DNA from 2 places in the Anaerobacillus sp. 63XJN7_5_ISO-PGPR-S23-430 genome. Region 2 is predicted to be linked to the other one. Evidence: a T-box and tRNA genes for the amino acid it is inferred to sense, from the RefSeq annotation. Region 2 holds a T-box; the other holds one or more tRNA genes.
What was found. The T-box of region 2 lies ahead of lysS (lysine--tRNA ligase). A T-box ahead of a tRNA ligase gene usually reads a tRNA of that ligase, here a tRNA-Lys.
Positions count from the first base shown of each region.

Region 1: it has a tRNA-Lys gene. The T-box ahead of lysS (lysine--tRNA ligase) is inferred to sense a tRNA for this amino acid. The anticodon was not compared.

Region 1 is NZ_CM149686.1:238,329-253,687, forward strand. Features, by position in the region: gene AC0VYJ_RS01340 (Tex family protein) at 1-1,073, shown strand, start outside; gene cmpA (cortex morphogenetic protein CmpA) at 1,083-1,196, opposite strand; gene AC0VYJ_RS01350 (SprT family protein) at 1,298-1,750, shown strand; tRNA gene AC0VYJ_RS01355 (tRNA-Asn) at 1,928-2,002, shown strand; tRNA gene AC0VYJ_RS01360 (tRNA-Ser) at 2,006-2,096, shown strand; tRNA gene AC0VYJ_RS01365 (tRNA-Glu) at 2,104-2,178, shown strand; tRNA gene AC0VYJ_RS01370 (tRNA-Asp) at 2,232-2,307, shown strand; tRNA gene AC0VYJ_RS01375 (tRNA-Gln) at 2,343-2,417, shown strand; tRNA gene AC0VYJ_RS01380 (tRNA-Lys) at 2,422-2,497, shown strand; tRNA gene AC0VYJ_RS01385 (tRNA-Leu) at 2,504-2,588, shown strand; tRNA gene AC0VYJ_RS01390 (tRNA-Leu) at 2,628-2,713, shown strand; tRNA gene AC0VYJ_RS01395 (tRNA-Arg) at 2,724-2,800, shown strand; tRNA gene AC0VYJ_RS01400 (tRNA-Pro) at 2,824-2,900, shown strand; tRNA gene AC0VYJ_RS01405 (tRNA-Gly) at 2,909-2,982, shown strand; tRNA gene AC0VYJ_RS01410 (tRNA-Ile) at 2,991-3,067, shown strand; rRNA gene AC0VYJ_RS01415 (16S ribosomal RNA) at 3,236-4,787, shown strand; rRNA gene AC0VYJ_RS01420 (23S ribosomal RNA) at 5,024-7,953, shown strand; rRNA gene rrf (5S ribosomal RNA) at 8,071-8,187, shown strand; gene AC0VYJ_RS01430 (trans-sulfuration enzyme family protein) at 8,816-9,955, shown strand; tRNA gene AC0VYJ_RS01435 (tRNA-Met) at 10,196-10,272, shown strand; tRNA gene AC0VYJ_RS01440 (tRNA-Asp) at 10,402-10,477, shown strand; gene thiL (thiamine-phosphate kinase) at 10,663-11,649, shown strand; gene tsaE (tRNA (adenosine(37)-N6)-threonylcarbamoyltransferase complex ATPase subunit type 1 TsaE) at 11,659-12,129, shown strand; gene tsaB (tRNA (adenosine(37)-N6)-threonylcarbamoyltransferase complex dimerization subunit type 1 TsaB) at 12,110-12,805, shown strand; gene rimI (ribosomal protein S18-alanine N-acetyltransferase) at 12,816-13,274, shown strand; gene tsaD (tRNA (adenosine(37)-N6)-threonylcarbamoyltransferase complex transferase subunit TsaD) at 13,264-14,280, shown strand; gene AC0VYJ_RS01470 (ABC-F family ATP-binding cassette domain-containing protein) at 14,611-15,359, opposite strand, start outside.
Region 2 is NZ_CM149686.1:3,409,786-3,425,144, reverse strand. Features, by position in the region: gene AC0VYJ_RS17915 (PF20097 family protein) at 1-162, shown strand, start outside; gene AC0VYJ_RS17910 (hypothetical protein) at 769-936, shown strand; T-box leader at 1,380-1,648, shown strand; gene lysS (lysine--tRNA ligase) at 1,747-3,207, shown strand; gene AC0VYJ_RS17900 (hypothetical protein) at 3,368-3,667, shown strand; gene AC0VYJ_RS17895 (hypothetical protein) at 3,732-4,391, shown strand; gene AC0VYJ_RS17890 (hypothetical protein) at 4,690-4,863, shown strand; gene AC0VYJ_RS17885 (hypothetical protein) at 4,992-5,450, shown strand; gene AC0VYJ_RS17880 (GNAT family N-acetyltransferase) at 5,618-6,055, shown strand; gene AC0VYJ_RS17875 (GNAT family N-acetyltransferase) at 6,159-6,695, shown strand; gene AC0VYJ_RS17870 (HIT family protein) at 6,891-7,307, shown strand; gene AC0VYJ_RS17865 (VanZ family protein) at 7,403-8,023, shown strand; gene AC0VYJ_RS17860 (hypothetical protein) at 8,129-8,317, shown strand; gene map (type I methionyl aminopeptidase) at 8,586-9,329, shown strand; gene AC0VYJ_RS17850 (hypothetical protein) at 9,561-9,800, opposite strand; gene istA (IS21 family transposase) at 10,248-11,786, shown strand; gene istB (IS21-like element helper ATPase IstB) at 11,783-12,538, shown strand; gene AC0VYJ_RS17835 (sigma-70 family RNA polymerase sigma factor) at 12,775-13,329, shown strand; gene AC0VYJ_RS17830 (hypothetical protein) at 13,322-14,887, shown strand; gene AC0VYJ_RS17825 (peptidoglycan D,D-transpeptidase FtsI family protein) at 14,913-15,359, shown strand, end outside.

The DNA of each region.
Region 1 (15,359 bases), 1.1 Mb from region 2:
CTATAGTGATACAAATGATAAAAGACTACGATATTGAGATGGTTGCTATAGGGAACGGGACGGCATCACGTGAAACCGAACAGTTTATTGCAGATGTGATAAAAGAAGTGGAAGTAAAAGTGGTCTATTTAATTGTTAATGAAGCAGGAGCGAGTGTTTACTCTGCATCAGACCTTGCAAGAGAAGAGTTTCCTGATCTACAGGTGGAGGAACGTTCGGCGGTTTCCATTGCGCGTAGAGTTCAAGACCCACTTGCTGAGCTAGTTAAAATTGATCCTAAATCAGTAGGAGTGGGACAATATCAGCACGATGTGTCTCAGAAAAAGCTGAATGATCAATTAACCTTTGTCGTGGAAACCGCTGTTAACCAGGTTGGCGTTAATGTGAATACAGCTTCTGTCTCTCTCCTTCAATATGTAGCTGGTCTTTCTCGAGCAGTTGCGATGAATATCGTTAAAAAACGAGATGAAGAAGGAAAGTTTACAAGTAGGGTGCAGTTAAAGAAAGTGCCAAGGCTTGGTGCTAAAACATATGAGCAGTGTATTGGATTTCTTCGAATAATGGGAGGGAAGCAACCTCTTGATCAAACAGAGATCCACCCTGAAAGTTATCAGGTAACAAAAGCACTTTTAGAACGCATTGATTGTAAGCCGCAGGATATTGGGACTGAAAAACTAGTGCAATCTTTGTCTGCAATTCCGATGAAGGAAACTGCAGAGGCTTTAAATATAGGGGAACCCACGTTACAAGATATTGTGGCATCTCTGCAGAAGCCGGGGCGTGACCCCCGAGATGAACTCTCACAGCCTATTTTAAAAACAGATGTTTTGAAAATGGAAGATCTTGAACAGGGTATGGAGTTAGAAGGAACAGTACGAAACGTAGTAGACTTTGGTGCTTTTATTGATATAGGGGTTAAACAAGATGGGCTTGTTCATATCTCGAAATTAACGACTCGCTTTGTGAAAAACCCTATGGAAGTTGTCCATGTAGGGCAAGTTGTTACTGTATGGGTTGATGAAGTTGATTTGAAAAGGGAAAGAATCGCTCTTACTATGCTAAAGCCATCATAAGCACTGCCCTTAGGGGCGGTGTTTTCTTCTGTAAAAAAACCAACATTGATTAAGAAGCTTGATTTGTCGGCGATTTTTCTCAAGGTAAGCTTGTTTCAGTTGTTTCTTAAACCATACAGGCAACTCCATCTCCTCCTTTAATGGATGACACTGCGTGAATGATGATGTAAATTAGTTTATGAAAAGCGGCTTGTATATGTTCGGAAAGTGAAAGGATGAATGAGTTGACTGAGAAAGAACTGCAGCGTTTAGTAGAAGCAATATCCGAGAGGTATTTTGGTATGCCTTTTCTTCATCAAGCTACATTTAATGCTCGTTTAAGAACTACTGGCGGACGTTATTTGTTAAGGTCACATAATCTTGAATTCAATAAAAAGCACTATGATCAATTTGGTGTAACAGAACTTGAAGGGATTATAAAGCATGAACTATGTCATTATCACCTACACATTCAGAAGAAAGGTTATAAACATCAGGACCAGGATTTCAAACAACTTCTTCAAAAAGTGGGGGGGTCACGCTACTGCCAGGTAGTACCTGGGCAAAGAAGAGTAGAATCATATAAGTACCTTTACGAGTGTCAACAATGCCATGCTAAGTATAGAAGGAAGAGAAGGATGGACACCTTACGATATGTGTGCGGAAAGTGTAGAGGAAAGTTAAAACAAGTTTATTGAAAGTTATCATTGACGACCTAGATTGTATGTGGTAAATTAATAAAGTCTCTTCGGAGAGCAAGTCCAGATCGAATACATAACGCTTTAAGAAATTTCAAAAAAGCTGTTGACTTTGATTGCTGGATAAGTTATTATATTAAATGTCGCCGATAACGGAGATAACAAATTAAACACTATTCCACAGTAGCTCAGTGGTAGAGCTATCGGCTGTTAACCGATCGGTCGTAGGTTCGAATCCTACCTGTGGAGCCAAACGGAGAAGTACCCAAGTGGCTGAAGGGGCGCCCCTGCTAAGGGTGTAGGTCGCGTGAGCGGCGCGAGGGTTCAAATCCCTCCTTCTCCGCCATTTTTATGGCCCGTTGGTCAAGCGGTTAAGACACCGCCCTTTCACGGCGGTAACACGGGTTCGAATCCCGTACGGGTCACCAACAAATTTTAAAAATAAAATGTTTCAACAACATGATATGTAATCAGTTATAGAGGTCTCGTGGTGTAGCGGTTAACATGCCTGCCTGTCACGCAGGAGATCGCGGGTTCGATTCCCGTCGAGACCGCCATTATTTTCTAAAATGAATCTGATTATATAAATTGTTGGGCTATAGCCAAGCGGTAAGGCAACGGATTTTGATTCCGTCATGCGCTGGTTCGAATCCAGCTAGCCCAGCCATGTTGAGCCATTAGCTCAGTTGGTAGAGCATCTGACTTTTAATCAGAGGGTCGAAGGTTCGAGTCCTTCATGGCTCACCACTTTTTGCGGGTGTGGCGGAATTGGCAGACGCGCTAGACTTAGGATCTAGTGTCTTACGACGTGGGGGTTCAAGTCCCTTCACCCGCACCAATTCTTTTAAAATGCTAAGTTTTCATCAAGTAACGATGTGCGGTTGTGGCGGAATGGCAGACGCGCTAGCTTGAGGGGCTAGTGGGGGAAACCCCGTGGAGGTTCGAGTCCTCTCAACCGCACCAAATATAATATGCGCCCGTAGCTCAATTGGATAGAGCGTCTGACTACGGATCAGAAGGTTAGGGATTCGACTTCTCTCGGGCGCACCATATTTATTTACTTAATAAAATGTCGGGAAGTAGCTCAGCTTGGTAGAGCACTTGGTTTGGGACCAAGGGGTCGCAGGTTCAAATCCTGTCTTCCCGACCATCAATATCGCGGGTGTAGTTTAGTGGTAAAACCTCAGCCTTCCAAGCTGATGTCGTGGGTTCGATCCCCATCACCCGCTCCATTAAAGATGGGCCTGTAGCTCAGCTGGTTAGAGCGCACGCCTGATAAGCGTGAGGTCGGTGGTTCGAGTCCACTCAGGCCCACCATCTTTTGAAAAAAGTTGTTGACACTGTTCAAGTCATCATGGTATGATGGTTTGGTCGCTGAAAACGACATTGAAAGAAACAAATCGATCTTTGAAAACTGAACGAAACGCCATGTAAGTAGTTGTTTCTACGGAAACAAAACATTGTTTTAAAGCTAGATTAAGCTTTCTATCGGAGAGTTTGATCCTGGCTCAGGACGAACGCTGGCGGCGTGCCTAATACATGCAAGTCGAGCGAAGAGATGGGAGCTTGCTCCCTGATCTTAGCGGCGGACGGGTGAGTAACACGTGGGCAACCTGCCCTGCAGACTGGGATAACTCCGGGAAACCGGAGCTAATACCGGGTAATACATCGCACCGCATGGTGCAATGTTGAAAGTTGGCTTTCGAGCTAACACTGCGGGATGGGCCCGCGGCGCATTAGCTAGTTGGTAAGGTAATGGCTTACCAAGGCGACGATGCGTAGCCGACCTGAGAGGGTGATCGGCCACACTGGGACTGAGACACGGCCCAGACTCCTACGGGAGGCAGCAGTAGGGAATCTTCCGCAATGGACGAAAGTCTGACGGAGCAACGCCGCGTGAGTGACGAAGGCCTTCGGGTCGTAAAGCTCTGTTGTTAGGGAAGAACAAGTACCGTTCGAATAGGGCGGTACCTTGACGGTACCTAACCAGAAAGCCACGGCTAACTACGTGCCAGCAGCCGCGGTAATACGTAGGTGGCAAGCGTTGTCCGGAATTATTGGGCGTAAAGCGCGCGCAGGCGGTCTTTTAAGTCTGATGTGAAAGCCCACGGCTCAACCGTGGAGGGTCATTGGAAACTGGAGGACTTGAGTGCAGAAGAGGAGAGTGGAATTCCACGTGTAGCGGTGAAATGCGTAGATATGTGGAGGAACACCAGTGGCGAAGGCGGCTCTCTGGTCTGTAACTGACGCTGAGGCGCGAAAGCGTGGGGAGCAAACAGGATTAGATACCCTGGTAGTCCACGCCGTAAACGATGAGTGCTAGGTGTTGGGGGGTTCCACCCTCAGTGCTGAAGTTAACACATTAAGCACTCCGCCTGGGGAGTACGACCGCAAGGTTGAAACTCAAAGGAATTGACGGGGGCCCGCACAAGCAGTGGAGCATGTGGTTTAATTCGAAGCAACGCGAAGAACCTTACCAGGTCTTGACATCCTCTGACAATCCTGGAGACAGGACGTTCCCCTTCGGGGGACAGAGTGACAGGTGGTGCATGGTTGTCGTCAGCTCGTGTCGTGAGATGTTGGGTTAAGTCCCGCAACGAGCGCAACCCTTGATCTTAGTTGCCAGCATTCAGTTGGGCACTCTAAGGTGACTGCCGGTGACAAACCGGAGGAAGGTGGGGATGACGTCAAATCATCATGCCCCTTATGACCTGGGCTACACACGTGCTACAATGGACGGTACAAAGGGCAGCAACACCGCGAGGTGAAGCGAATCCCATAAAGCCGTTCTCAGTTCGGATTGCAGGCTGCAACTCGCCTGCATGAAGCCGGAATTGCTAGTAATCGCGGATCAGCATGCCGCGGTGAATACGTTCCCGGGCCTTGTACACACCGCCCGTCACACCACGAGAGTTTGTAACACCCGAAGTCGGTGGGGTAACCTTTATGGAGCCAGCCGCCGAAGGTGGGACAAATGATTGGGGTGAAGTCGTAACAAGGTAGCCGTATCGGAAGGTGCGGCTGGATCACCTCCTTTCTATGGAGAATTACGAAGGTAACTTACGTTACCAACCTTACATGAGCGTTTCGTTTAGTTTTGAAAGAATGATTTATTCTTTCAAACCAGGTGAAATGATGAAGCTTAGGCGGATTCAAACAGTAGCCTTGTTCCTTGAAAACTAGATAGCACAAACAACGACATCCAATAATTATTTTTATGCAATAACTTAGTAATAACTGATGCGTTATGGCAGTAATGCCTAACAAATCGAAGGTTAAGCTACTAAGGGCGCACGGTGGATGCCTTGGCACTAGAAGCCTAAGAAGGACGGGACGAACACCGATATGCTTCGGGGAGCTGTAAGTACGCTTTGATCCGGAGATTTCCGAATGGGGGAACCCACCATCTTTAATAGGATGGTATCCATTTCTGAATACATAGGGAATGGAAGGCAGACCCGGGGAACTGAAACATCTCATTACCCGGAGGAAGAGAAAGCAAACGCGATTTCCTGAGTAGCGGCGAGCGAAACGGAATCAGCCCAAACCAGAGGGCTTGCCCTCTGGGGTTGTAGGACGTCTCTTTGGAGTTACAAAGGCACGGATAGACGAAGCGACCTGGAAAGGTCCATCAGAGAAGGTAACAATCCTGTAGTCAAAATCCGATGCCCTCCGAGACGGATCCTGAGTACGGCGGGACACGTGAAACCCCGTCGGAATCCGGGAGGACCATCTCCCAAGGCTAAATACTCTCTAGTGACCGATAGTGAACCAGTACCGTGAGGGAAAGGTGAAAAGCACCCCGGAAGGGGAGTGAAAAAGAACCTGAAACCGTGTGCCTACAACTAGTTGGAGCCCGTTAATGGGTGACAGCGTGCCTTTTGTAGAATGAACCGGCGAGTTACGATCCCGTGCAAGGTTAAGCTGAGAAGGCGGAGCCGCAGCGAAAGCGAGTCTGAATAGGGCGAAATAGTACGTGGTCGTAGACCCGAAACCAGGTGATCTACCCATGTCCAGGGTGAAGTTCAGGTAACACTGAATGGAGGCCCGAACCCACGCATGTTGAAAAATGCGGGGATGAGGTGTGGGTAGCGGTGAAATGCCAATCGAACCTGGAGATAGCTGGTTCTCTCCGAAATAGCTTTAGGGCTAGCCTCGCGGCAAGAATCTTGGAGGTAGAGCACTGATTGGACTAGGGGTCCTTACCGGATTACCGAATCCAGTCAAACTCCGAATGCCAACGATTTATCCGCGGGAGTCAGACTGCGAGTGATAAGATCCGTAGTCGAGAGGGAAACAGCCCAGACCACCAGCTAAGGTCCCAAAGTATACGTTAAGTGGAAAAGGATGTGGCGTTGCTTAGACAACCAGGATGTTGGCTTAGAAGCAGCCATCATTTAAAGAGTGCGTAATAGCTCACTGGTCGAGTGACGCTGCGCCGAAAATGTACCGGGGCTAAACGTATCACCGAAGCTGTGGATTGTCTTACGACAATGGTAGGAGAGCGTTCTAAGGGCTGTGAAGTCAGACCGAAAGGACTGGTGGAGCGCTTAGAAGTGAGAATGCCGGTATGAGTAGCGAAAGACAAGTGAGAATCTTGTCCGTCGAAAGCCCAAGGTTTCCTGAGGAAGGCTCGTCCGCTCAGGGTTAGTCGGGACCTAAGCCGAGGCCGAAAGGCGTAGGCGATGGATAACAGGTTGATATTCCTGTACCACCTCCTTTCCGTTTGAACGACGGGGGGACGCAGAAAGATAGGGAGAGCGCGCTGCTGGAAATGCGCGTCCAAGCGATTAGGCTGGTGAATAGGCAAATCCGTTCACCATGAAGGCTGAGTCGTGATGGCGAGGGAAATTTAGTACCGAAGTCCTTGATTCTACGCTGCCAAGAAAAGCCTCTAGTGAGGAAAAAGGTGCCCGTACCGCAAACCGACACAGGTAGGCGAGGAGAGAATCCTAAGACGATCGGGAGAACTCTCGTTAAGGAACTCGGCAAAATGACCCCGTAACTTCGGGAGAAGGGGTGCTTCCTCGGGTTTATAGCCCAGGGGAGCCGCAGTGAAAAGATCCAAGCGACTGTTTAGCAAAAACACAGGTCTCTGCAAAGCCGTAAGGCGAAGTATAGGGGCTGACACCTGCCCGGTGCTGGAAGGTTAAGAGGAGGGGTTATCCCTTACGGGAGAAGCTCTGAATCGAAGCCCCAGTAAACGGCGGCCGTAACTATAACGGTCCTAAGGTAGCGAAATTCCTTGTCGGGTAAGTTCCGACCCGCACGAAAGGTGCAACGACTTGGATACTGTCTCAACGAGAGACCCGGTGAAATTATAGTACCTGTGAAGATGCAGGTTACCCGCGACAGGACGGAAAGACCCCATGGAGCTTTACTGTAGCCTGATATTGGATTTTGGTACAGCTTGTACAGGATAGGTAGGAGCCATAGAAGTCGGACCGCCAGGTTCGATGGAGGCGTCGGTGGGATACTACCCTGGCTGTACTGACATTCTAACCCAGCACCGTGATCCGGTGCGGAGACAGTGTCAGGTGGGCAGTTTGACTGGGGCGGTCGCCTCCTAAAGTGTAACGGAGGCGCCCAAAGGTTCCCTCAGAATGGTTGGAAATCATTCGCAGAGTGTAAAGGCACAAGGGAGCTTGACTGCGAGACCTACAAGTCGAGCAGGGACGAAAGTCGGGCTTAGTGATCCGGTGGTTCCGCATGGAAGGGCCATCGCTCAACGGATAAAAGCTACCCTGGGGATAACAGGCTTATCTCCCCCAAGAGTCCACATCGACGGGGAGGTTTGGCACCTCGATGTCGGCTCATCGCATCCTGGGGCTGAAGTAGGTCCCAAGGGTTGGGCTGTTCGCCCATTAAAGCGGTACGCGAGCTGGGTTCAGAACGTCGTGAGACAGTTCGGTCCCTATCCGTCGCGGGCGCAGGAAATTTGAGAGGAGCTGTCCTTAGTACGAGAGGACCGGGATGGACACACCGCTGGTGTACCAGTTGTTCCGCCAGGAGCATAGCTGGGTAGCTACGTGTGGAAGGGATAAGTGCTGAAAGCATCTAAGCATGAAGCCCCCCTCGAGATGAGATTTCCCACAGCATTAAGCTGGTAAGATCCCTTAGAGATGATGAGGTAGATAGGTTCGGGGTGGAAGCGTGGCAACACGTGGAGCTGACGAATACTAATCGATCGAGGGCTTAACCGATTAAATTGGAATACGTTGTGCGTGCTATCTAGTTTTCAGGGAACACCTGAAATAAGGAAGTTCGATTAAGTGCCACCACGTCCTGTGGTGAACACCGAACGGCTAACATCCTGTTAGTCTAGTGATGATGGCGAAGAGGTCACACCCGTTCCCATGCCGAACACGGAAGTTAAGCTCTTCAGCGCCGATGGTAGTTGGGGGATCTCCCCCTGCAAGAGTAGGACGTCGCTGGGCAATTGAAGAAAAGTGAGAGACCAAATGGTTTCTCACTTTTTTGTATTGATAAAGTGAAGAAAACTCGCAAGAGAAAAAAGCTTCATGTGAGACAATCAAAACTTCTTCGAAAGCTACGTAGGGGTGGGAGAAGCAAGAAATTCGAGGAAGCAAGCGATGTCAGACCGGAGTGGATATTCGAGAGATCCATGAGGATCTGGCATCGCGCAGCTGACGAAGAAGTTCGCCGCTTATCGCGCCCCGTATGAGAACACGGAAGTTAAGCTCGAGTGCCGATGGTAGTTGGGGGATCTCCCCCTGCAAGAGTAGGACGTCGCTGGGCACAAGATGAAAGGCGAGAGACCTGAGGGTTTCTCGCTTTTTTTTGTATGGTTTTTACGTTCGCGGAATTAATCTCAAATTCGCGGAATTATCATGGAAAAGCGCGGAATAAATTTGATTTTCGCGGAATTATATAAGGTATCGCGAAATAACCGCATGCGAGTAAGCATTTTAATTCTATCCAGCCAGAATGTGGTGCTTAATAAGAATAATTAATTGAAAATTTCGAACCGTATTTCTTGAAATTACTCTCTAGAACACGTACAGTTAATGAAAAAGAATTTTATTTAGAGGAAGGGGAAAATAAATGGATTTTCATTTTGATACAAAAGCAGTACGTTTTCCACGAAAGACGAAAGCAGATACAGTTAGTAAGGTTCAACCGATTTATCAGACCTCTGCCTTTGTTTTTGAAGATCTCGATGATTTGGAATCTTTTTATGAAGGTAAAAAAGACTATTTGTATACGCGTGTTAGCAATCCGAATACAGATGATCTTGGAATGGGTGTAGCAGACCTTGAGGGGGCTCCTAAAGGCATTGCAACTTCTTCAGGTTTATCTGCTATTCTTGCAGGAGTACTTGCTGTTGTTAAGGCTGGCGACCACATTGTGGCTTGTGAAGATCTATACGGAGGTACATACTCTCTTTTTAATGAAGAACTCCCTGACTTCGGCATAGAAGTTTCTTTTGTTGATTTTACTGACAAAGAAAAAATTGAGCATGCCATACGTCCAAACACAAAGTTACTTTATACGGAATCAGTAACAAACCCGCTATTAAGAGTAGAGGATCTAACCCTTCTTAAAGAACTTGGTGAAAAGCATGAACTAATTACAATGATAGATAATACGTTTGCTACTCCGTATCTTCTTCAACCTTATCAAGTTGGAATTGATCTTGTTGTACATAGCGCAACAAAATACATTGGCGGACATAGTGATGTAACAGCAGGCGTACTAGTAGGCAGAGAAGATCTTATGGCTAAAGCAAAAGCCAAAGTGATTAACCTTGGTGCTAACCTTAGTCCATTCGAAGCGTGGCTAGGGTGCCGTGGGTTAAAAACGATGAGTGTACGAATGGAACGGCATGTTAGGAATGCTGCATTTCTTGCAAGCCAACTCAAAGACGTTAAAGGCATAAAGAATGTATATTATCCAGCATATGTAGCTGAAAGAGGATCTGGGGCAATGGTTTCCATTGAATTAGAGGAAGAAACCAATGTGAAATCGTTCTTCAAGTCACTAGGATGGGTGAAGATTATACCGACTCTGGCTGGATTAGATACTACCGTTTCTTATCCCATTGCCACCTCCCACCGAACAGTACCTGAAGATACTAGACAGAAGCTGGGGATCAATAAGCAGCTCGTCCGTATTTCTGTAGGAATTGAAAACGAAAATGATATTGTAGATGCATTCAAAAATGCTGTGGAAAAATCCCTCTAATAGGAGGGATTTTTCTTTTTCTCCTAAAGGTTGCATTCATTACATTTATCTGGTATAGTAGTATTTGTGTCCGAGAGACATATTAAGTTCTTTTATATCGTCGCGGGGTGGAGCAACGAGCGTTACTTCAATGAAACAACATCGAGTTGTTTCGACGGATACGCATCGTAGCATAATCTTGCAGAGGAAGAAACAGTGCACTGCATAAAGAAGCAGGCACAAATTATTTTTTTATATCGTCGCGGGGTGGAGCAGTTCGGTAGCTCGTTGGGCTCATAACCCAAAGGTCGCAGGTTCAAATCCTGCCCCCGCAACCAAAAATTTACCTACGTCGATTAATCTTCCTTGTTAAATTTTTATTGTAGTCCCTTTAGGGGCAACCTAAACTGATAACTTGGTATTATTTCTCACAATCGTAAGTGTATATTGTTCAAACATTGCATACTGGTCTCGTGGTGTAGCGGTTAACATGCCTGCCTGTCACGCAGGAGATCGCGGGTTCGATTCCCGTCGAGACCGCCATTTCTAATAGAGCGATAGAATCGCTTTTTTTTTATACTCTAAAATCGTTTTTTTTTCTATAAACCTTAGGGAAAATAGAAGTTTTTCTAAACAAACATGTGAATTTGTCGTTAAGTAAGATAAACTGATAGAAAAAGCACCTTAGGATGAAATTCCTAAGGTTTTTTTATAAAATAGAAAGAGAGATGAGTTTGGTGAAAGATGAATTTGCATTTATTCAATCCATTAAGCCAGCTTATACATTTCGTGAAGAATTGATTCAAGGGATTGGAGACGATGCTGCTCTTTATCGTATTGGATCAGACTGGGATGAAATCGCCTGTGCGGATACAATGGTGGAAGGAATCCATTTTAAAAAAAGTACGCTCTCCCCTTTTCAAATTGGCAGAAAAGCGCTTGCCGTCAATATAAGTGATATCGCTGCTATGGGCGGAATTCCGATGTTTTACCTTGTATCGATATCAGTACCTCAGACAGGCTGGTCGTCTAAGCAGCTGAAAGAAATTTATAAAGGTATGAAAGAAATTGCTGATGACTATGAAATAGATATGATCGGCGGAGATACAGTCTCGACGCGAAGCGATCTTCACATTGCAATTACTGTGATTGGTAAAATCGAGAAAGGACGCAAACTTCTGAGAAGTAATGCGCGAGCTGGAGATATTGTCTTTCTTACTGGACCTGTCGGTGGATCAGCTGCTGGACTTTCTTCTTTGCTTGAAGGGGAAGGGAATGAAGCCCCATATGTAAAATATCATCAAGAACCTAGTCCGAGAATAAAGCAAGGACGTATTCTCGCCAAAAGTGGGTACCGGATTTCATTAAATGATGTTAGTGATGGAATTGCAAGTGAGTCCCATGAGTTAGCTGAAGCAAGTGGCGTTTCTATTATACTGAATCAGGATACGATTCCAGCTCCTGAGGGCTTCGATGCTTATTCTTCCTTTCAGCGGTTAGAATGGATGTTAAATGGTGGAGAAGATTATGAACTTATCGGAACAGTTGCTGAGGAGAATTGGGAAAAGGTTGTAGAACTTTTCGAGGCGCACGATGAAGAAATTTATCGGATTGGTTATGTAGAGGATAAGCGGACAAGTGTATGGATGAATTATAAAGATCAAAAATTCAAACTGGACAAGAAGGGTTACAATCACTTCTCGTCTAAGGAATAGGTGATGACCATGAGTGGATATGCTTTCATCATGAAGTCTCCAGATGAAACGATGGAGTTTGGTAGAAAGCTTGCTGAAAAGCTTAAGCCAGGCAGTGTATTAACACTTGAAGGAGATCTAGGTGCTGGCAAGACAACATTTACAAAAGGAATCGGAAAAGGACTAGGGGTTACGAAAGTGGTAAACAGCCCTACTTTTACGATAATAAAAGAATATGAAGGTACGATTCCTCTGTTTCATATGGACGCATATCGTCTAGAAGAGAGTGATGAAGACCTTGGTTTTAGCGAATACTTTGAAGGGGAAGGTGTCACTGTAGTGGAATGGGCAAAATTCATTCAGGACATGCTTCCAAAGGAACTACTCAGAGTTGAAATTTATCATCAAAGAGAATCAGAACGTCGGCTAATATTGAGACCCTTTGGTCCTTTTTATGAGTCGTTATGTAAGGAGTTGCAACATGAGAGTACTAGCCATTGATTCTTCGAATTATTGTATGGGTGTCTCCGTTATGGTGGAGGGCACGATTGTTGGAGAAATCATAACAAATATAAAGAAAAACCACTCGGTTCGGTTGATGCCTGCTATTGAGCAATTGCTAGAAGAAGTTCAATTAAAGCCTATTGACCTTGATCGTATTGTAGTAGCGGAGGGACCAGGTTCTTATACAGGTCTTCGTATTGGTATTAGTATAGCTAAGACGCTTGCTTGGACATTAAACATTCCACTTGTGGGGGTTTCGAGTTTAGAAGTTCTGGGCCAGAACGGCCGTTATTTTGCTGGAGCTATCATTCCCTTTTTTGATGCTAGACGAGGACAGGTCTATATGAGCGTATATCGAGCAAATGGAATAGAAGTCGAGAGAGAAACCCACGATCATATCGTCCTATTTGAAGACTGGTTGAAAGAGAATAAAGATCGCTATGAGCGCTTCTTATTTATTAGTGGCGATTTAAATCTACACAAGGAACAAATCGAAGCGATTTTAGGAGAGAAAGCAACTTTTGCACCGAGTAGCAGCTTGAATGCTCGTCCTTCTGATCTTGCAAGATTAGGGTCTTGTAAAGAACCGGTAGAAGATGTCCATCAGTTTACACCAAACTATGTAAGAATGGCTGAAGCTGAAGCGAAATGGCTGGCTTCACAGAAAAAGTAGGGGATTAACGATGAATGAGACGGTATCGTTTCGATCGATGACGATTGAAGATATAGAAGCTGTCATGCGAATTGAGCATGCAACGTTCCCTACGCCTTGGAGCAAATCCGCTTTCTATAATGAAATTGTAATTAACCATTTTGCTACTTATCTATTGCTCGAGGTTGGGGAAGAAATAGCGGGATATTGTGGTGTGTGGGTCATCATCGATGAAGCACATATTACAAACATAGCGCTTCATCCGGACTATAGAGGAATGAAGCTAGGAGAAGCACTACTTAAGAAAGCCATTCATTTTGCGAAATTACGTGGAGCGTTGACCATGACTTTGGAAGTTCGCGTATCTAATAAAGTTGCGCAAAACTTGTATCGGAAATTTGGATTTGAAGAAGGCGGCATCCGCAAAAATTATTACACTGATAATCATGAGGATGCGCTAGTTATGTGGGTGAATTTTAATGGAAAATAAAAATGAATTAATACTTGGTATTGAAACGAGCTGTGATGAAACGGCAGTAGCGATTGTAAGAAATGGGAAAGAAGTTTTGGCTAATGTCGTGGCTTCTCAAATTGAAAGTCATAAACGGTTTGGTGGGGTCGTACCAGAAATTGCTTCAAGACATCATGTAGAGCAGATGACGCTGATTTTAGGAGAAGCATTGGACGAGGCAAACGTTACAATGGACGATATTGATGGGATTGCTGTAACGGAAGGCCCAGGATTAGTGGGGGCACTCTTAATAGGTGTGAATACAGCAAAAGCACTTGCTTTCGCTCATCAAAAACCGCTGATCGGTACTCATCATATTGCTGGGCACATATACGCGAATCAGCTTGTAGCAGAGCTAACATATCCACTGCTTGCTCTCGTCGTCTCAGGAGGCCATACAGAGCTTGTTTATATGCCATCTGAAGGTGAGTTTGAGGTAATAGGAGAAACGCGTGATGATGCAGCGGGTGAGGCCTATGATAAAGTAGCAAGAACGCTTCAGCTACCTTATCCAGGCGGACCGCATATTGATCGACTAGCCGCGGAAGGCGAGGAATCCGTCCCTCTTCCTCGTGCCTGGCTTGAAAAAGGTTCTTATGATTTTAGTTTTAGTGGCTTGAAATCCGCGGTTATTAATACTGTTCATAATGCGAAGCAAAGAAACGAAGAGTTAAAGCCTGAGGATCTAGCGGCAAGTTTTCAAGCTTCGGTCGTAGAAGTTCTTGTTACTAAAACTTTACGAGCAGCAAAAGAGTATGGTGTGAAACAGGTTGTACTTGCTGGTGGTGTAGCTGCCAATAGAGGACTCAGAAGTTCTCTAACAGAAGCATTCAATGGCAGTGAGACAGAGCTTGTGATTCCGCCACTTTATTATTGTACTGATAATGCAGCTATGATTGCAGCAGCTGGAACGATAGCTTATCGTAAAGGGAAGAGATCTAGCTTACAACTTAACGCAAATCCGGGATTAGAACTGGGAATCTAATCCCGGTTTTTTTATTTGAAGAAAAACCACCCATTTATCAGAAAGCTAAACAGACGTTCTTTTCATGTTTAAGGTGAGGTGTTTTAATGAGAACAGTTACCCACACGATGGTGGATAATGTGGATATAAGGAGAGGAAAGGGATTCCCTCGCCGTTTCTTGGAAAGTGGTCATTTTGTGGATAATCGGTTATTGACCTGTGGATAATGTTGATAGTTTTTAGGGAATTAGTCATAACAGGTGATTAATTGTGCATAAGTTTGTGGATAGTGTGAATATGTCGGAAAATTCTTACCTAATAAAAAAACAGTCCACAGTGGACTGTTTTTTCTTATGCTTCTTGTAGTTGCTCCCATTCTTCCATGAGAGTTTCCGTTTGGTGACGAAGATGATCCATTTCTTCATTTAATTTCATTACTTTTTCATGATCTTCAAAAACTTCTGGAATGCAAAGCTCTTCTTCTATTTCTGCGATGCGAACTTCAGCATTGTCGACCTCTTTTTCAATTTCTTCAATTCGTCTTTGCATTTGTCGTTCCTGGCGCTTCGTTTCCTTATCCTGCTGAAATGTTGATTTGGCAGATGGAGCATCTTGTGTGACATTGTTCTTTGGTTGCTCAAGAGCTGCTAATTCAGCAAGCTCTTGTTTTTTCTCAACATAGTAATCGTAATCACCTAGATAAGGTGTTACGCCATCAGTTGAAAGTTCAATGACGCGCGTCGCGATTCTGTTAATAAAATATCTGTCGTGCGAGACAAATAGGATTGTACCGGGAAATTGAATAAGTGCTTCTTCAAGAATTTCCTTACTATCTAGGTCTAGATGGTTTGTTGGCTCATCCAGTATTAGTAGATTTGATTTTTGCATCATCAACTTGGAAAGTGCTAGGCGCCCTTTTTCGCCCCCACTTAAATCAGAGACATTCTTCAAAACGTCGTCACCAGTGAAAAGAAAGCGTCCTAAAACTGCTCTAATGTCTTTCTCGTCTGTTAGTGGGAAGTCATCCCATAGTTCCTTTAAGACGGTTTTATTCGAGTGAAGATTGGTTTGTTCCTGGTCATAGAAGCCAATTTGAACAT
Region 2 (15,359 bases):
AGAATTTGCTGGTCAGACTCACCTGATTCCATCTTTGCGGATTTTGGAAGTGAAATATTAATAGGTGATGCATGGTTAAAAGTCAAAAAAGTTCCAGCGTTAAGGTGTGAAGAGTGTAGTGTAGTTATTTTCAAACATGGTGAAAACAAAGATATAAAATAGCAGTAAAGTAATTTTGAATTGAGTTTATTGTTTCGTTAAATCGGAGCATATCTGGAAGAGGGATAGTCAACTGATGGAATCAAATTTTTTTAAAAATATTGGGTGGAGGCTTTAAATTGTATAGACTACTATTAGTAATTTCTTATTTATTATTCTTGATTCCCGTTTTATTCATCGCTAATTTTTTCTTGGATTTTATTACGCTCAACAAGCTGCAAGGATTGCCTATATTCTTTCCATTACTATTTTGCACAATAGGGCTCCTTTTCGCGGCGAAGGCTTTGGGTTATAAAAAGAGTGTTTTTTCAATAGCTGCTATAGTAGGAAACGGCGTCTTAATAATGTTCCCCTTTATTTATCTCTTCTTTGGCACTCTGATATTTGGCACTTGAATAAATGTGACTTGAATATAGACTTTGTTACGATGGCTAGTAGATAATAATTCAATCTTCCGTTAAATCGGAGCTTATCTGTAATTAGGATAAGCTCTAATTTGAATAAAATAAAGATTGAGTTAGTCATTGAAATTTGAAATAATTGGTATTGAAATGATTGAGTAGATAAATGGAGTAAATAGAAATAATTAAAAGGAGAAGGTAGTGGATAATGATGGATAAACTTCTCTTGGTTCTATTGTTACTTGTTGGTGCTGTTTATCTTGGTTTCAACAGCGCTGGTTTAATGGCTGTTTTATTTAATGATGTTTTATGTGTCTTAATGCTAGTTTACATTTATACAGAAAGTGATGTGAAACCAAGTTATTCTCTTTATTGAATTAAATCGGAGCAAGAATTGAATATTGAGAGGGTTACCCATAATTCGATTTAAGGAGGACAAATGGTCATTAGATTCATAAGAGTTATAAGTATTTTTTTCGTTCTTTACTTCGTATCAGCTTGGGTTTTACATATTATAGTAGAGAATGCACCTGATGCCTTACCATTGTTTTTTGTAGGACTAATTGTTCTGTTAGTGATAGTAGTAGGATTTTTAATTAATCATTATAGAAGAAGACAATAGTACACCTAACGTAATTTGTTGCAGTTGTAAATATCTTCAATTCAAGTCTTCGACAAACTCGGAGCGTTTGCTTAATAAAAAGTAAGCGTTCTATGCAGGTTTAGGGAAGATTAACGTAATAAGTCAGAGACGATTTAAAATGCTAATTGACTTACGAAATCATCTAATATATAATATTTTCAATATTCAATACGGAATAACAGGCTTTGAAGAGACGAGTAATTATGATCTATTATTTCCAGAGAGCCTCCGGCAGGTGAAAAGGGGCAGTAATGATTATAATGAATAAAAACTCTGAGCTTCGCACGGATCTATGAGTTTTCATAGTGATACTGCGACGGGATCTCCCGTTAAAGAGATAGGGTATAATCAATGTATCATAAATTGCCGTACCCGAAGAGGTTGATATGGTGACATATCAATAAACTGAGGTGGTAACACGGAGCTATAAACTCTCGTCCTCAAGATGAATAATCTTGGGGGTGGGAGTTTTTTTGTTGATCAGAAAGTTGAATCCATAAAAATTTAAACTTATTGAAGAAAAAAACGAATGGAGCGAAATTTATGATTAATGAAGAATCAAAGGTTAGAATTGAAAAGTTAGAGACGTTAAAGTCCCAGGGTATTTCAGTTTACCCTGAAAGGTTTACAACAAATTATGAACTCTTTGACGCGTCTCAACTAAAAGATGGAACTTCTGAAGTCAGGATAGCAGGAAGAATAATGAGTATTAGAAACTTTAAGAAGCTAATCTTTATAACCATCTCGAATATACAAGGAAGTATGCAGCTTCTTTTAAAAAAGGATGAGGTTGGCGATCTAGCGTTTGAGCATTTTAAAGAGGTATTTGATACAGGAGATTTCATAGGTGTGGAAGGTCGAATGTATATCACAAAAACGAACGAAAAAACTTTGCGGATCGAAAGTTATGTTTTTCTTGGGAAGGCATTGCGAAGCCTTCCTGAGAAATGGCACGGTATAAGTAATGTTGAGCTTCGATATCGACAGCGTTATTTAGATTTAATGATGACAAAAGACACGCAAAATCGATTACTCAATAGGAGCAAAATGATACGTTCCATCCGTAGGTTTTTTGAAGACCAAGAATTCCTAGAAGTCGAAACACCGGTGTTACAGCATACTTCATCTGGGGCACTTGCAAAACCATTTAGGACATATCATAATGCATTGGAAACTGAACTTAACTTGAGAATAGCGCCAGAAACGTATTTGAAGAGGTTAATCGTTAGTGGATTTACAAAAGTCTTCGAATTTGCGAAGTGTTTTCGAAATGAAGGTATAAGTCCCCAACATCTTCAAGAATTCACAATGGTTGAAGGGTATGCCGCTTACTGGAATTATGAAGATACGATGATGTTTATGCGTGAAATGGTATTATTTATACTAGATCAAACATTTGATTCTACGACTATTAGTATTCAAGGTCAGTCTATTGATTTTTCACTAGATTGGGAAGTGATCTCATTTAGGGATTTGATTCTCAAAGAAACTGAAATAGATATAGATCTTTATCCTAACGTAAAAGATCTTTACGAAGAAACTCAACGAAGAAACATTGAATTAGAACATTCAGATATTGACTCTTTAGGAAGAGGAAATTTCATTGATTTACTCTACAAAAAGACGTGTAGACCTCAACTTGTAAAACCAACTTTTTTAATCCAACATCCTATTGATTTATCACCACTTGCAAGAGCTAGTGATGAGAATAAGTCTATTACAGATCGCTTCCAATTAGTCGTAAATGGTGCGGAAATTATTAACGCGTATTCTGAACTTGTTGATCCGATTGAACAAAGAAAAAGGTTGGAAACTCAAGCGAAGTTAAAAGGCAACGGAGACTTAGAAGCTATGGAGATGGATGAAGATTACCTAACAGCAATGGAGTATGGTATGCCTCCTATATCAGGTTGGGGATTTGGAATCGAACGATTATTGATGGTATTAACGAATTGTGAAACGATAAAAGATTGCACGATATTCCCATTGACTAAAAAATTGTGAAGTTAAACCTTAATTCCATTAAATCGGAGCTTATCTTTAATAAGATAGGCTCCTTTATTTGTAAGAAAAGATTGAGTTATTTGCATTGGTTTGAAATAATTGGTATTAGAGGTTTGATCAATCTAAAGGAATAACTTACTTATCCGAAAGGATGATCGTATTGGTAAAAACGAAAAGTATAGTTATAGCACTGTTAACATTATTTGTGGTTGGAGGAGTTCTTTTTTATTTTATGATTTTAGATCTTTCTTCAATAGCTAATAATGACGAAAAGGTTCATATCAAAGCAGCTGAAGTGGCATCTCCGGAAAAAAGAAGCAAACTTGAAGAATTAAAGAAATCGATTGAAGCTGAAGGAAATAACCAAATTGAAATGTCTATATATAATTCAACCCTTTCCTTTGGAAGAGAACCAGATCCTGTAATATTAGAAGAAACAACCGATCATTCCAGTAACTAAAATTTTGTTTTAGGAAGAAACTTATCTTTAAAGACATGGTTGAATACTTTGAAGGGTGTTATTAATGGTATCGAGCATTTTCGTAATACTTATGCTATGGTTTTGTTTGGTTATATACAAGCTATTTAAGAAGAAACCGAGCAATAATAAAGAAACTTTATTTAATCTTTTTAATAGGATGAAGACGTTAAAATTTTCTCTGAAGCTATTTGTAATTTGCGTTGCATTTTTGGATGTGTTTGTCATTATTTTATCGATTCAGGGTTATTACTTCTTATTTCTAAAATCAACTAGTTTAATTATTCCAATAGCCCTCACATATGTAGCTTCTTGTGTTTTAGCTAATGGACTTAACTTAGAAAAATTTTGGATCATACTAACTACGGTGTTAGTGTTACCTGTTCTAGGTTTAATGTGTTTTTTCAATATAGTAGAAAACAATTCGTATTCAACTATTGATTCCCCATCAAAAGAAAAAATGATTATTATAGAGCATAGAGAAGCAGCGTTAGGAGAAACAAATCACTTCTATAATTTTTATAGAAGAACTGCCGTTCCGCTTGTAGTGAAGAAGTTAAATAGTGAAACTGTAAGGATAGTGACCAGAGGATCAAGTGCTGGAAATTTAGAAGTGTTAGGAATTAATAATGCTAATTGGGTTGATGGACAATCTGTTACTTTTCATTCTCCCTTTGCAGAAACCATAGTGCAATTGAGAAAGTAGATATCCGATTATATTCAACAATCTCGGAGCAATTGTTTAATAGATCAGGGCACCTATATACAATAAGTTTTAAAGGTGGTGGTTATTTTGACTTTAGACAATAAAGAGAAAAAAGAGTTGTGCAAAGTAATATTGACCTTTGGATTTGGTTGTTTAGCACTCTCGCTGATACCATTTGTCCTGAATCTTTTTTGAGTTGATGTTCCAACCATTTATATGTCCATTCTTTCATTACCTTTGAGCGAAAAAAGATTAAGTAGCAAAACTAAAGAACACAAAAAAGAAATGGGAGGACATTATGAAAAAAGGTTTATATTTTCTTCTTTTATTGATAGTAGCAGGTTCATTTGTTATTAATCTGTTTGTAGTTAGTGAAACCACTAGAACAACTATTAACATCTTAGGATTAATAGCAATTATTGTTATTGCTATTGGATCAAGAATTAACTTTTCAAAGACTATTAAAAACTAATCATATTACCAAAAACTTAAGGTAAGCAACTACGACATTCAACAATCTCGGAGCGATAGTTTAAAAGAGTTTTTGCTTTATGCTCCAAAGTTGCTGTTATTTGAACATTAAAGAGAAAGGAATTGATAATGATTCGTTCAATATTTTCTATAGTAAGTTTAGGGTGTATATTTTTATTGACCGCCTGTATAGGGGAGGATTACGATTTCACTCCTCCAACAATGACAGTTTGGTACCATCATCTAAACGATTATGATTCATATGAGCTTAAAAAGGCTTCCGTGAATTGGGAAGGTCCTAATGAGGAATACAAAAAGACTGTTGTTGATTTTCAATCATTAGGAATCGAACAGAATCAAATTAAGGTCAATGCTGGTTCAGAAGGAAACCTAGAATTAGGACATTCTGATTTTCAATTAGAAGAGTTTCAAGTATCTCTGTGGCAAAACAATGAAGAGATTGAATTGCCTGTAAATAAATCTAATGGTTTTCAATTTCCAGATTCAAAAGGTAATTATATCTTAGAAGTGAATCTGTCTTCTGATATGGGAGATGTTCAATATGTGGGTAACATCGATCTAAATTAACACTAATTTAGGGTGAATTTTAGAATTTATCCTGATCCCAAGTCTTCTGGTTTATCGGAGCGCTTGCTGAATAAAAGGTAAGCGCTCTATGAATGTTTTGAACAGTTTTATGGAATAAAGGGTTATGTTATACTCTGTCTAAATTTTTAAAAAAGGGGAAATCTGTAATGGATTCATTAAGTGTTAAAGAACTACACTCAAAGGCTCAAATTATTGAAGCATTTCCTGTTATGAAACAATTACGAGCTCACTTAGATGAAGATACATTTCTTGACCTAGTATTAGAGGCAAAAGAAATAGAAAGGTATAAAATGTTTGCCTTATTTCATGGGAAAGAAATCGTTGCAGTAACTGGATTTAAACCTATGACCACTCTATATTACGGTAGATTTGTATGGGTTTGTGATTTAGTTACCGACACTAATATGCGGTCAAGAGGATATGGTGAAAAACTACTTACCTACGTTCATAATTGGGCAAAAGAAAATAAATATGAAAGTGTTGCATTATCTTCAGGGTTACAGCGTAAAGACGCACACAGTTTCTATGAAAATAAAATGGATTATGCCAAAGTAAGTTATGTATTCAAAACAAATTTAAAGTAAACCTTATATGTTGCAATCACCCCGAGGATAAAAACCGGAATAAAAAACAGTTATCGTTTTAATGTGACTAAAGCGATTCAAAATGAAAGAGGAGACATTTATAATGATTGAATTGAAACCTTTTGAACGTGCTGACTTTGAAAAACTTATAAATTGGATTGAAACTCCTGAGTTCCTACTACAATGGGGAGGTCCTAATTTCACTTTTCCATTGGATGAAGATCAGCTTGGTGTTTATTTGAAGGATGCTAACAATGATGATTCTGATGTATTGATTTATAGTGTCTTTGATAGAGAGACTGACACAGTAATCGGACATATCTCATTAGGTAAAATCGATAGAGGAAATAAGTCTGCGAGAGTAGGGAAAGTGTTAGTCGGCGATAAGAATGTAAGAGGAAAAGGGATCGGCAAACATATGATGACCGAAATTCTTAAAGTAGCATTTGATGAACTATATTTACATAGAGTCAGTCTTGGTGTGTTTGACTTTAATTCATCAGCAATTGCTTGTTATGAAAAGGCTGGATTTATCAAAGAAGGTTTACTAAGAGATTCGAGAAAAATTGGTGAAGAATACTGGAGTTTGTGGGAGATGAGTATTTTAGAGAGAGAATGGTCCCAACGAAAAATAGATTAGAGAATACGAAAAAACGTTAAAAAAACCATTCCTGTTATCTTGATTTCAAGTCTTCCAGTTAATCGGAGCGTTGATCGACCAAGGATAATGCTCCTTTTTGTTTAACCCATCGACCTGGCAGGAAAAACCTTGAGTAGGGTTCTGTAATTTATGTTAATATCAGAATAGTTTTAAAATAAGGAAGGGGAAATTTTATTGGCATATGAAGAAACCTGTCCTTTTTGTAACCCAGATAAGGACAAGGATCAAAACATATTATTTGAGAATGAATCTTGTTATTTCTTACAACATAACGAACAACAAGATGTATTAGAAGGATGTGGAGTCATTGTTCCTAAGAACCACCACGCTAATGCATTTGAATTAACGAAAGAAGAGTGGAACGATACATATGACCTTTTACAGGATGCTAAGAAATTCTTAGATGAAGAGTTTTCTCCAGATGGTTATACACTTGGTTGGAATGTCGGCGAAGTATCAAATCAATTTATTTTCCATAGTCACCTTCACGTGATACCAAGATATAATGACGAACCATTGTCTGGTAGAGGATTACGTTATTGGCTAAAGCAACCTGAAAATAGAAGAGAAAAACTAAAGGCACTTAAGTAGTAATCTTCCACAAACTCGGAGCGATGTTTGAATAACAAAGGGAAGCTCACTTTTAGAATACATTATTCTCACTGTATTAAGGATGGTTGATAAGTTTGTTAGTTGATGGAGAAGTGGTTATTGTTTTTGGAATAATATGTTACATAGCGGTGAGGGGAATATTCGCATTAAAACTTAAATACAAAAAGTCTTTTATATGGTTGAAAGAATTATTAAGAATGCTAGCTGTAATATACATATTTGTGGTTATTTCAGTAACGCTATTCCCATTGGTATTAGGTGATAACACGTACGGAATGAATTCTTTTAGGTCATTAAATTACACTCCTCTTACCTCTATATTCAGAGACATTGAACAAATAGGTACAGCTTATAATGGAGATACACTGTTTATGCTCAAGCTGATAGTGAAAAATGTTGGTGGTAACATACTATTGCTGATGCCGTTGGGATTCTTTGCTCCGATGTTATTAGATATGTACAAGAGGCTAAAGAATACACTTTTACTTGGACTTCTTGCCTCTTTATCTATAGAATGCCTACAATTTGTTGAACTTCTTTTAGGAATTGGATTGGGACGCGTAGTCGATATTGACGATGTTATTTGTAATGTACTAGGGACTGTTTTGGGTTTCCTTGTTTATAAAATGATATTTGCTAAATTGAGTAAGGCTATGACACCATCCCAACGATCAAGTGGACTAATGAATAATTGAATTTCCCTTTATTAAAGTATCTCAGAGCGATAGCTACACAGTGGTTATCCCTTAGCAATCTGGTGCAAGATTTGACGAAACGTTATTCTATTAAGGGGTGAGGTTATGGGGTTTTGGTATTTCTTAATATTATTTGTAGGAATATTTTTAGTTGTTAAGGGGCTACTTGGGAATAAAAGAAATGGCTTGGTATTGATAGGTGTCATAAGTATTGCGTTCTCAATATTTATGTTTACACCAGGAAGTGATGAAATCGTTTCAGAACTATTAAATTTTTTTGGTATAGATATATGAGTAATCTCCTACTAGGTATTTTCACTAATGGTTACAGTAATCGAGTATTGGAAGTAATATGACAATCTTCCACAAACTCGGAGCGTTAATCTAAAAAGGATTACGCTCCTTTTTGTTTAAGTTAATAACAGGGAAGTTTAACGGAATAAGAGGTTGTTATATTCAATCCATAAGAGGGCCAGAGATTGTTGAAGAAAAACCTGTTCAGTTTATGCTAGAAACTAAATGGAATACTAATCATAAAATACATTAAAAAGTGGGGATATCAATGGTTGCAAAAGCTAAAAAGGATTTAGATGGATTGAAAATAATTGGTGAAATTTGTGGAGCGATTCGTGATGAATTGGTCCTTAGTACGAAACCCGGAATTACCACAAAAGAACTGGATGAAATTGCAAGAGAGATGTTTGAAAAGGCAGAAGCTCAATCTGCGCCAAAAGGAGAATACGATTTTCCTGGGTATACGTGTATTAGTATAAATAATGAAGTGGCGCATGGGATACCGAAGAGAAAACGGGTCATCCATGAAGGAGATTTAGTGAATATAGACGTTTCAGGTTCAAAAAACGGATATTATGCAGATACTGGAATTTCATTTGTAGTAGGGAAAGGAGACGCGGCATTACAAAAAATATGTGACGTTTCTAAAGAAGCATTCCATGCTGGACTTAAGCAGGCAAAGCCAGGTTCAAAAAAAAGTGCTCTTGGAAAGGCTGCACACAATGTAGCGAAACGCCATGGGTTAACAGTAATAAAAAATCTTACAGGACACGGTATTGGACGTTCGCTTCATGAAGAACCTAAACATATTTTTAATTATTTCGCTAGTTGGGATGATGAAATCTTAAAAGATGGTGCGGTAATTGCCTTTGAGCCTATGATCTCTACATTTGAAGAGGAAGTTTTCCAATCTGAAGATGGATGGACTTTCTTAACCAATGAAAGCTTTGTGGCTCAATACGAACATACGGTTATTCTTACAAATGAAGGACCAATTATTACTACATTATAAAAAGCACAATACGGCAATCGAGCGCAATTCAAGAATATTAATTAAGTCCTTTGTTCCGTTATCTCGGAGCTTTTTACGGAGCAAAAAACGTTTTTAGAGCTTGGAACCATATAAGCCGTACCAAGCTCTTTTTTGAGATATTAGCGAGTAACACATTTAATTTTTACTGCTGGTTGTCTTTTGATCTATAGTCGGTAATCCTGAATAGAATTTGTTGTGACGAGAAATTTTTTAAGGTCCAAAAAAGAATTCTGGAACCATAGCCCACAAGCTAATTAGGAGCAATACAATAGTTGGTGCAGCCCAATAAACAGTGTCTACGCCCTTTCGTTCCATTATGTATAATATCAGGACCAATACAATCATCAATAGTGGTAACAAAGGGTAGGCTCCATTTGCTACAATCTGATAAATCCATATGATAGTAATAAGAATGCCTGACAAGATATTAAAAATATGAGGTTTTTTCAAGATCTACCTCCTTTTGGATGGAATTTACCATTTCGATTATACACTACAATAGTTATACTTCTTATTCAATATAATCGGAGCTTATCTTCAATAAGATAAGCTCTTTTTTCTATGGAAATTTTCCTTGCTTTCTATGATTATTGAATTGGTTATGCATAGTGTTATACTTTTAATTCTGTTCTTCTCATTACCGAATAAGAGCGATCCATTTATCTAAGGGTCAATACATATCTAACTTCTATTGATTTCGTGTGGTGTCCTCACTTTAAGTGAATATTGCATGGTGAATGAGCCACTTATGCGCAAAATTAAACCACCGATTGCGGAAGATAGAGCCACCATTTGCGGAGTAGAGTGCCACAAAAACATATTTTCACAATATACCTCCGGTATACTTAAGGGACATGCCTATAAAGCATGACACTTGTGTAGAAGGAGGATTTTTTTATGGTTAATTATCGGAAGATTCTGGGGATGGAGTTCGATGGCATAAGCCAGAGGACGATCAGTTCCAGTACCGGCCACTCGCGAAATACAATCGCTGAAGTTGTCCAGCGGGCTAAGGAAAGAGGGTTAAGGGGGTTAGAGGATTCCATGAATAATCAGTGGCTTGGGACTTACTTGTTCCCGGAGAAACAAGCAATTGAAAAGGGATACTGCCCCGTTGATTTTGAGTGGGTTCACAAAGAACTACAAAAGAAAAATGTCACCCTGACGCTTCTGCACAACGAATATGCAAGTGCAGCTAGAGAAGATGGAAAAGTCCCATATGCCTATCGGACATTCGCTGAAAAATATGGGAACTTCGCAAAGAAGCATAAGCTGACCATGCCAATTAGAAGAAAGCCAGGCGAGATTTTAGAGGTGGACTGGGCAGGAACGACGCTTAAAATCATGGATAATTCGACCGGAGAGGTTATACCAGCGTATGTGTTCATTGCCACTCTTCCCTACAGTCAGTTGAGTTATGTAGAGGCATTTCTTGATATGAAATCAACTTCCTGGCTGCGTGCACATATTCATGCATTCGAATATTTTGGAGGCGTTACCGAGGCATTGGTACCTGATAATTTGAAGACGGGCGTGACTAAGCCCCACCGGGGCGACCCAATGATCAATGAAGCTTACCGGGAATTAGCCGATTACTACCGGGCGGTTGTGGTGCCCAGTCGCGTCAGAAAGCCGAAAGACAAAGCGAGTGTAGAAGGAACTGTCGGATACATATCAAGGCAGATCATTGCATCATTACGAAACTATCAGTGTTTTCATCTCGAGGATTTGAATGCACGAATCTTTGAAAAGCTGGAAGAAATCAATACGATGAATTTCCAAAAGCGCGAGGGTTCTAGGTTCAAAGTGTTTGAAGAAGAGGAGAAGAGCCACCTTCATCCTCTACCTCCAACACGGTTCAAGATGACGGAATGGGCAACTGCCAAAGTTCAACCGAACTACCACGTTCAAGTGGACTATAAGTTCTATTCCGTCCCCTATGAATACGTCCGCGAGGATGTCGATGTCCGAATCACTGCGGATGTAATTGAATTGTACTTTAAAGATGTGCGGATTGCATCCCATCCACGTAAACAAAAATCAGAAGATTCGTATGCCACAAATCCGGATCACATGCCAGACCACCATCGGCTTTATCTCGATCACAATCCAGAAAACAACCGTAAATGGGCGAGGACTGTCGGACCGAATACGCAACGTCTGGTTGAACATATCTTGAAAACAAATGTTGAAAAGAAAGCTTTGAATATATTGAACGGATTGAGAAGTACAGCCTCTAAAAGAACGGAATCAGAGCTTGAGGAAGCGACCAAGACCTTACTGGAGATATCCTCCCATCCCACCGTTGCCGTTCTTAAAAGCATCTTGGAGAGGCAGAAGAAAAAGCAAGCGAACAAACAGCTAGTTGGGGAACCGCAGACAGAGGACTATGGTTTTACCAGAGGCGCTACCTATTTTGGGAGGGATAAAAAATGATCAACCAAGAAACCTTACGAAAGTTAATGGACATGAAGATGAGTGGAATGGCGGACTTATATCAACTACAGAATGAAAATAAAGACTTCCAAGGCATGGATTTTGATGATCGTTTTAACCTATTGGTGGATACGGAATATGATCGCAGAAGGTCGAATAAGTTAGACCGATTGATTAAACAAGCCACATTTGATGACTCGAGCGCAGCCGTTGAACTGATCGAGTATCACGCTGACCGTAAGTTGGATAAGCAGTTAATTTTAGAGCTGGCGTCCGGCACCTATCTTCAGAAGCATCATAATATTATCCTTATGGGCGCTTCAGGCAATGGAAAGACATGGATATCAAATGCTTTCGGCATTCAGGCCTGCCGGCAGTTCTACAAGGTGAAATATATCCGATTGCCCGAATTATTGGATGAACTCGCAGTTGCCAAACATGAGGCAGATGGAAGTTTTCGCAAACTGATTAAAAAGTACAGATCGATTGATTTATTGATATTGGATGAATGGCTCCTGAGTGAGCTGTCTCAAGATCAAGTACTCCACGTTTTAGAAATTATCGACGCGAGGCTCAAGCGGACTTCTACCATCTTTTGTTCCCAGTTCTCACCCGAAGGGTGGCATTCCAAACTCGGACAAGCCCAGGTAGCTGATGCGATTCTTGACCGGATTGTCCATGACTCTTATAAAATACTAATCGATGGCCACATATCAATGCGTGAAAGGCATAGTTTAGTCGCTCCTCGTTGACCATATTAAAGCAGAGAGTCACTAGTGAAATTTACCCGGTGGCTCTCTTCTATGCATTCACTGGCTCCATTCTCCGCAATTGATGGCTCAAAACTTCGCACAAGTGGCTTTTTCGTTCCGCAATACTCACTTTAAGTATCCTTTCAAAATCCAGCAAAGAAAATTCATCATAACCTTCAGAAAAAAATACAACCAAATGAGCTATGTTCCGTCTAATAGGTGAAAGGGTGTGAAAGATGATTACTAGTAAAAAACGGGATGATGAATATGAAGATGATCTCAGCAAAGAAGAGCGAGTTGAATGGTTAATGAACGAGTACGGAAGAAATATCACTCGCTTAGCATTTACCTATACAAAACAACAACAGCTTGCTGAAGATATCGCACAAGAAGTTTTTATTAAATGCTATAAAAATCTAGATAGTTTTCGAAATGATTCAACTTATAAAACTTGGATTTATAGAATAACTGTAAATTTATGCAAGGATAAGCTGAGAAGTTGGTCCTTTAAAAATATCGTTTTAAATGATTTCTTTTCAAAGTCTCGTCATACATATGATACTCCGGAAACTGAATTGATAAATTTAGAAAGTAAAAGAATGCTTTCTGAACAGGTTATGTCGTTACCAGTCAAGTATCGAGAAGTGATTATTCTCTATTATTATGAAGAACTATCTTATAACCAAATCGTTGAGTTGTTGCAAATACGAATGCAAACAGTGAAGTCTCGTTTACACAGAGGACGTATTTTGTTAAAAAAACGACTCGAAGGAGGTAAAACAGATGGATGATTTCTTAAAGAATCTTAAAGAGGATATGAATGAAACAGTGTTAAAAGATATTGATTTTGACAATAAACATAAACGAAACGTCAAGAATGCCATTTATTACAATCAAAAGAAGACAAGAATCAACATCCAGCAAAGATTAGGGTTTTTGTTAAGTATAGGATTTACGGTAATTGTTATGTTTGGAATTGGTTATTTAACTCTGGATAAGTTGGGGTTCATGGCTCTTGATGAAGCATCTCCAACAAATGAAACAAGTGAATTAAAAAGCGATATAAAGGCGGGCGATGAGGATAACTTTTTCACTCCCCCGGCTCAGGATGAACTATACGATGATTTGTCAAAAGAAGATGTGTCTACAAAAATGCTGAATACTGTTGATTATTTTAGTACAGCATCAGGAGAATTTGAATTACAAAATGTATACGATGATAACTCAGAAAGCAATGAAAGGATCGAGTATACGGTTAGCTTGGAAGAACATGTTGGAGAATCTGTGATCTCAACCTCTTTTTATGATGAAGAGATAATGGGAGTTAAGTCCAATATAAATAAAACATTTTATGATGGACAAAAGGTATGGAGAATTGACAACAATAGAGAGGAATATTATGTGAATGAACCTGAAGTTAACGGCAAACAGCAAACCGTTTATCCAAACGAAGTATTCCAGGTGGAGTTAAGAAAGCTCTATGATTCTCCTGGCGTATTCAGGCAAAGTCCACCGGATAGCAGTGCCCATATCTCTTTGTTTCCATATGAAAAAGTAGCTTATTATTTAAGAGAAGAAAATCTTTGGGATATTGAAAAACAAAACGAAGAACTACTCGGCCATAATACAATTGTTTTATATGGCGAGATACCAAAAAGTGATACAGATCGAATGAAAGGTAACCAATTTCGTTTTTGGGTAGATAAAGACACAGGTATTCTCGTGCAGTATGAAGTATACGATCAAAATGGAGCGGTGACTAGCTACCTACACCCAGAACGTTTAGAAATAAATCTACCAATTTCCTCAAAAGAGTTTATACCTAATCTTGAAAATTATAGTGAGATGGAAGTAGATCAGCCTTCTTATGAAGATTCGAAAGAAGCAGATATAGAGGTAGTGGATCACGCGGATTATTATCCAGAGGAAGTCGATGTCGTCTTGACGAGACTTGAGAAAGAACTACCATTTTTATATGAATTCAAGAATAAGGAGTTGGAACTTTATTCTGCTAGTTATGAAAAATATAAAGACTATAAACAGGCCTATCTAACTTATAGCTATAAAAAGGATGAAGATGAAGATGGCTCAGGATCCAAACTTTTATACGTTCGTCAGTATCATAAAGATGCTGTTGTTCGTTCGATAGGAGATTTCGATACAGGAGCGAAAGATAAGCTTGAAGAGTTTGATTTAAATGGGATTCATTGGGTTAGCTACAAACTTAACAATATTCCGGAATCTCATTTTATTGGAAAATCTGATGATTACAAATACGAAATCGTAACCCAGGATATTTCTGCAGAAGTAACGAAACGATTATTAGCCTCATTCAAAAAGAATGATTGAAGTAGGATAGTTTACAGGGGGCATCATGAATAGCATAAAGAAAGAAAAAAGGAGTCATTTACCATACCGGCTAAATATATTGTTTTTGTTCGTATTCTTACTGTTTTCTGTTTTAATTTTTCGTTTAGGATATCTCCAATTAGCTCAAGGTGATGATTTTGAAAATCAAGTAGAAGAAACAGATAATGTGGAGGCTAAAACAACTTCCCCTAGAGGTATGATGTTTGATCGTTACGGTAGAGTTGTAGTAGATAATAAACCTACCTTTATTATTACTTATACTAAGACACAGGGGACTACTCAACAAGAAAAACTGGAAGTGGCAGAACATCTTTCAAAGTACATTGAGAAAGGGACTGAAAAAATAACTGAAAGAGACTTGAAAGATTATTGGATTATTACTCGTCCAAAAGAGGCAAGATCGAAGTTAAGCGATAAAGAAACCAAAGATCTTAGTGACAAAGATGCGTAT